Linked DNA regions of Idiomarina loihiensis L2TR. The protein of the gene in region 2 interacts with the protein of the main gene of each other region in a pairwise test. Links are inferred from orthologs where the notes say so. Each region holds a gene or a part of one and is shown on either strand. Other genes may lie near its edges. The genes, in order: def and IL_RS05225.

Region 1 (3,055 bases), 1.1 Mb from region 2 along the record:
TCTTCCAGTTGTCTTAAATAGTCATCGCGATTGAAAAAACGACGATTCACACGTAACCACATGGGCGGGTGTGCGTTGTTCTCAATGAGAATGTCGCTGGCTTGTTGTGGGTGGTCTGCCTGAATTGCTTCAAACAACCAGCGCGGATGATTTTGCATCGCGTCAACAGGTAGCTCGCGCTGCTGTGACTCATCTGTCGCAGGCGCTTCGCGCAGTAATTGACGCAGTATACCGTTTACCAGACCTTTGTGATTACGTTTGCCCAGAATACGCGCTGCTTCTACTGTGGCGCTAACGGCAGCGTGGTCTTTAATACGAAGACAATAAAGCTGATAGGCACCTACCAGTAGTAAGTAGTGCAATACTTTAAGCTTACCTTTAAGTGGCTTATCCAGTTTAGCCCCAACCAGCTTGTTAAGGCTGGGCAGAACCCTTAAAACACCGTAGCTAATTGCACTGGCAAGACGCTTATCTGCGTCAGAGAGTTTACCGGTGGCGTGGGGTAAAGCCGCGGAAAGCGACTCGCCTTTCTCTAATACATGAAAGATAGCGGTTGCAGCGGCGGCCCGGCTAGTTGCTCCCTGACCACCGTTTTCTGAATTTTTCTGCCGGCTCATTGTAATTCCAGTCCCGGGCTAAAGACGTTACTGTAGCCGTTTACTAAGGTACTGGCTGGCTGAGCCTTTTTGCCCGGCATCTGCGCCTGAGTGATACGTAAAATACCGTCCCCGGTCACCACGTCGATGCCTTCGTGTGTGCTATTAATAATCGTGCCCGGACCTTTATTGCTGGCGCCCTGAATAAGTTCAGCTGCGTGAATTTTTACTGTGTTCTGTCCGGCTTTTAAATGTTCTGACTGGCACCAGCTCATTGGCCAGGGGTTAAACGCTCGTACGCAGCGTTCGATAAAGGCCGCCGGTTGTGTCCAGTCTATTTTACCTTCCTGCTTGGTCAGCTTTTTCGCATAAGTGGCATTGGCGTCACTTTGCGGCTTAGCCTGGCTCTGATAGCCGTCGAGATCTTTCAATACTTTAGTTAACGCCTCAGGCCCCAGGCTTTCAAGCTTGTGATAAAGCGAAGCCGAGGTTTCGTCCGGACTGATGGCGCAGCGCTCTTCGTGCAGCACTGGGCCGGTATCCAGGCCGGCTTCCATTTGCATAATGCAGACACCGGATTCTAAGTCGCCAGCCCATATCGCGCGTTGAATTGGAGCAGCACCTCGCCAGCGGGGTAACAAAGAACCGTGCACGTTCAGGCAGCCTTTCGTAGGAATATCTAATACTGCCTGCGGAAGCAGTAAGCCATAAGCCACCACAACCATAACGTCAGGTTTTAGATCGGCTAGTGCAGCCTGATCCTCTTCTGATTTTAGGGACTCGGGCTGATAAACAGGAAGCTGGTGTTCGAGCGCAAGCTTCTTAACCGCACTGGGTTGTGGCTTTTTGCCTCGTCCTGCAGGCCTGTCGGGCTGTGTATAAACGCCCACTACCTGATGAGACTCATCAAGCAATTGTTGTAAGTGTTGTGCTGCAAAGTCCGGAGTACCGGCAAAGACAATTCGCATTATTGTGCTTCCGCCGCTTGCTTCTCAGCTAAACGTTGCTCTTTCTCTAGTTTTTTGCGAATACGTTCGCGCTTCAGCGGCGATAGATAATCAACAAAGAGTTTACCGTCTAAGTGGTCTATTTCATGCTGAATACAAATGGCCAGTAGCCCTTCAGCGGAACGGCTGAAACGCTCGCCGTTTTTATCCAGTGCAGTCACTGTAATTCTCTCAGCGCGTTCAACTTTGGCGTAAACGCCGGGAAACGACAGACAGCCTTCATCGTTCTTAAAGTGGCCTTCTGCTTCGGTAATTTCCGGGTTAATGAACACCAGCGGTTCGTTTTGATCTTCGCTGCAATCAGAAACAAACAGCCGTCTGTGCACGTCAACCTGAGTTGCCGCAAGGCCTACGCCTTGTTCTTCGTACATGGTTTCAAACATATCGTCGATAACCGAGCGGATATTGTCATCTACCTTTTCAATCTTCTGTGCGACTTTGCGCAAACGTTCGTCCGGATATTGCAGAACCGTCATTTTTGCCATTAGAACCTCCAATTCTTCATCTACCCTTAGTTTACCTTAAATTGGTAGGTCAAGGACAGTCTGTGAACACACAGGAACTATGTGTATTAATGGGGATGACACGCGCATTAAACAAGGTACAGAAAGCTGCTCGGGAATGTACCAGCTGGGAGGCCATTTTTGAACGATGGGGGCAATCGCTAAAACCGGTCGAGGCGCGTTGGTTAAATGCAGCTGAAAATTGGTGTCGTAGTGACTATCAGGGCGTTATTTCTTACTTTAGTGAAGATTACCCAACTGCGTTAAAAGCCATAGCTAATCCGCCCTGGTTACTTTATTACCGGGGTCGTAAAGAGCTTTTGCAAGGAGTTAGTGTGGCTATTGTTGGCAGCCGCAAAGCCACTCACAGTGGTTTACAAATTGCTGACTGGTTTAGCGAGCGCTTAGTTGCGGCGGGTGTTGTGGTGGTTAGCGGTCTGGCGATGGGCATTGACGCTCAAGCACATAAAACCGCAGCCGATAAAGGAAAAACCATAGCGGTTTTAGGTACTGGTATCGACCAGTACTACCCCAGAAGAAACAAAGCCTTACAGGACTTTATTGCACATCAGGGGTTGCTGATTTCCGAATTTCCGCCCGGGCAAACCGCGCGAATCGATCATTTTCCCCGCCGTAACCGTATTATTAGTGGTATCAGTCAGGCCGTGGTGGTGGTTGAAGCGGCGCGCAAAAGCGGTTCGCTTTCAACGGCAATACACGCTTTGAACGAAGGGCGTGAAGTTGGAGCTGTTCCGGGGTCGGTGTTGTTGCCTGAGCATCAGGGCTGCCACTGGTTAATTCAACAGGGCGCTAAGTTAATTAATACGCCGCAGGACATTCTTGACTGGTTCTCGGTTGACGATACTGAGGTTGCCATAGAAGGTGATACCGAATGTCGCGATGAAAGCTTGGCAAACAATCGATTGTTCGCTAGTCTGAGTTCAGAGCC
Region 2 (3,323 bases):
TGATGCGCCAATACTCTGAATAATCGACTAGATCGGTTATTTCGATGAAAATCGTTGCCGATCAGAATATTCCCGCACTTTCCGACTTATTGTCGGGTGCGGGAACACTTTCCTACTTTTCTGAACGAATCCCTCCGCAGAAACTGTTGGCAGAAGCTGATGCTTTACTCGTGCGTTCTGTGACTCAAGTTGATGAAGTACTTTTAGAACAAGCTCCCGAACTTAAGTTTGTTGCGTCCGCAACCATTGGCACTGAGCATATCAATCTTCAGGCTCTAGAAGAGCGAGGCATTGGCTTTGCACACGCGCCGGGGGCGAATGCGCAGTCAGTTGGTGAGTATGTTTTGTGCGCCGTGCTCAATTGGTTAAGTGACCAACCCCGGTATGTAGCTGACGAAATCGATGTTGCCATTGTTGGTGCCGGGCATACGGGAAAAGCCGCCGGAAAGAGGCTGGAAGCTCTGGGACTCAATGTTCATTATTATGATCCGCCCTTGTGTAAAAAAGGCGTTAAGTTTGTGCATGACCATTGGCAGCGTGTACTAACGGCCGATATTATCTCCTGCCATGTCCCTTTGACGCGGGACGGCGATTTCCCAACTCAGCATTTGTTTGAAAATACGGCATTGCAGTCACTGCATTCGCAGCAGTTACTAATTAATGCCAGCCGGGGTGCGGTTATCGACAATAATGCCTTACTGGAGCGTGTAGAGCAGGGGGAGCGGCCATCGCTGGTGCTGGATGTATGGGAGAATGAGCCCGAAGTATTGTCAGGCTTAGTGCCTTATGTTGATATCGCAACTCCACACATTGCCGGACACAGTCTGGAAGGTAAAGTCGGCGGGGCGGTAATGATTTCAAATGCATTGCTGGAACACTTTGGTAAGCCCGCCGATAAGACTTTGTCTGATGTGTTGCCGGGGAAGGCCTGGAATGAACGTGATGCCGGTGGGTTGAATTCACTGGAAAGTCTTAATTTGTGGGCAAAAGAACACTACGACTTGTTCCGGGACGATGAACTTTTCCGACAACAGGGTCTCACTACCGAAGGTTTTGATAGTTTACGACGCAATTATCGCAAAGAAAGCCCGCGCAGAGAGTTCATTAATCAGGTCGTTACATGCCATAATAGCGAGCAATATATCCAGTTTTTACAGTTGGGCTTTAGTGCCCGGCTATTGTCTAAGTAAGGAGTTAGCATGTCACATGGGTTTCGCGTTGCCGTATTAGGTGCAACAGGTTTAGTGGGCCAGCAAATGATAGAAATTTTAGCTGAGCGAAAATTCCCGGTGGCAGAACTTTTCCCTTTAGCTAGTGCCCGCTCTGCTGGCGCAACAGTTAATTTTAATGGCGAAGAAATAGAAGTGTTAGATGCTGGTGAGTTCGACTGGTCTAATGCTGATATCGCGTTCTTTTCAGCGGGCGGTTCAATTTCACGCGAGTTCGCCCCCAAAGCTGCTGAAGCAGGCTGTGTGGTTATTGATAACACATCTGAATATCGCTATGAGCCGGATATTCCTTTGGTGGTGCCGGAGGTTAATGCCTGGGCGCTAGCCGATTTTAGAAACCGCAATATTATTGCTAATCCAAATTGCTCGACCATTCAAATGATGGTCGCACTGAAGCCTATTCATGATGCCGTCGGCATTGAGCGCATAAATGTCAGTACTTATCAGTCGGTATCTGGCGCTGGTAAAGAAGCGATGGAAGAGCTGGCAAAGCAGACAGCAGAACTTTTAAACGGTAAGCAGCCGACGGTAGCGAACTTCAGTCGACAAATTGCTTTCAACTGCATTCCTCAAATAGACGTTTTTCAGGAGAATGATTACACCAAAGAAGAAATGAAAATGGTGTGGGAAACCCAAAAGATATTTAATGACCCCAGTATTCGGGTGAATCCCACGGCGGTAAGGGTTCCTGTATTTTTCGGACACGCAGAAGCCATTCACATTGAAACGCGACAGCCAATTACGGCCGAGCATGCAAAACAGCTGTTAAGTGAAGCCCCAGGTGTTACTTTAATGGAGCAGCGCGAGGAGTTTCCGACTCAAGTGGGAAATGCCGCTGGCAATGACGATGTCTTTGTAGGGCGGGTACGGGAAGATATCAGCCACCCTAACGGACTTAACCTGTGGGTTGTATCGGACAACATACGCAAAGGTGCGGCAACCAACAGCATACAAATTGCAGAAACTTTAATTCGTGATTACTGGTAATTTAAGCAGCTGTATGTCATAAAGTTTTTTTAACGAACGCCGTTAAAGATAAGAGCAAAGCGCGGGCAGAGACTAAAGGATGAGAAAAACCAAGATAGTGCAGGTACTGAGATACTTCTCGCTGGCAGCCATGGTGTTGTCCGGCAGCATGACTGTCGCTGCTGCAGGCTGGCAGGATGGCGTCGTTATAAAAGGCGAGAAAGGCTCAGAAGCAACCGATGTTCGTATCGGCCAGGAGCGCTATGGGCCTATAAGCAGCAACGACACCTTGTGGGATATTGCGCGGCGTTATAAGCCACACTCCAGTGTGACCCAGTATCAGACTATGGTTGCTATTGTGCAGGCTAATGACGATGCCTTCGTCGATGGTAATATGAACCGCATGCTCAATGGTTTTTACCTGCGCATTCCCTCTTTGCAAGAAATCAAAATGGTTAACCCCGAAGCCGCTCGTCGGCAAGTCGTGGTAGATAGCCAATTAAAAACCAAGTCTCAACAACTCTCGCAAGCTCGGCAGGACACTCAGAAAACTCGCGCGGAACAGCAGGAGTTACTTGAGCAGGCCCGGGAGAAAGCTGAACAAACCATTCAGGAAGTTGAACAGCGACAGGAACAAAACTTTCAGGAGTTGCGCTCTGATATGCAGCAGTCCATGCAGGCGGTTGAGCGCATGTATGAAGAGAATAAGTCTCTGCAGGAGCGTATCGACGCATTAGCGTCGCGTTTAGATGAGCTTGCCAATAATGTGAGCAAAACCGATGAACTGGAAGTTCAGTTTCAACAGGTATTAGCTCAACAACGGGAGCTGCTTGAACAGCAGGCTAGAGAAGAGCTGGAGCAGGAGTCCGGGTTTTCCGACTGGTTGCAAAGTCCTTTGAATATGTTGCTTGTATCAGTATTACCGGCACTGCTTATTATCGGTCTTATTGTGTTTTTCTTTTTGCGCCGTTCAGCCAAACCGGTAGAGGAAGATGAAGAGGCGGAAGAAAAGAGCAGTAAAGAGCTTACTGAAGAAGAAGCCGCCGCTGAACTCGATAAAGAACTGCTGGGAGATGTACCTAACGACAGTACAGATGGCTTATTCGATATTGATGGTGAAGAAAGCAC

Evidence for each region.
Region 1: the proteins of IL_RS05225 (region 2) and def interact in binary tests that used the Escherichia coli proteins (3 or more experiments, as listed by UniProt). The link is inferred for Idiomarina loihiensis L2TR from one-to-one orthologs.

Annotation. Positions count from the first base shown.
Region 1 is NC_006512.1:20,680-23,734, forward strand. What follows is about bases 327-3,055. They hold def (peptide deformylase), read right to left. Parts: upstream 2,089-3,055; coding sequence 1,564-2,088; downstream 327-1,563. Other genes in these bases: rsmB (16S rRNA (cytosine(967)-C(5))-methyltransferase RsmB), read right to left, coding at 327-617; fmt (methionyl-tRNA formyltransferase), read right to left, coding at 614-1,564; dprA (DNA-processing protein DprA), read left to right, coding at 2,151-3,055. In the rest of the region: more of rsmB, read right to left, coding at 1-326. UniProt on the Escherichia coli protein: Removes the formyl group from the N-terminal Met of newly synthesized proteins. Requires at least a dipeptide for an efficient rate of reaction. N-terminal L-methionine is a prerequisite for activity but the enzyme has broad specificity at other positions.
Region 2 is NC_006512.1:1,088,638-1,091,960, reverse strand. What follows is about bases 211-3,207. They hold IL_RS05225 (aspartate-semialdehyde dehydrogenase), read left to right. Parts: upstream 211-1,199; coding sequence 1,200-2,216; downstream 2,217-3,207. Other genes in these bases: IL_RS05220 (FimV/HubP family polar landmark protein), read left to right, coding at 2,296-3,207; IL_RS05230 (4-phosphoerythronate dehydrogenase), read left to right, coding at 211-1,190. Outside these bases: fabB (beta-ketoacyl-ACP synthase I), read left to right, coding at 1-23; more of IL_RS05230, read left to right, coding at 45-210; more of IL_RS05220, read left to right, coding at 3,208-3,323.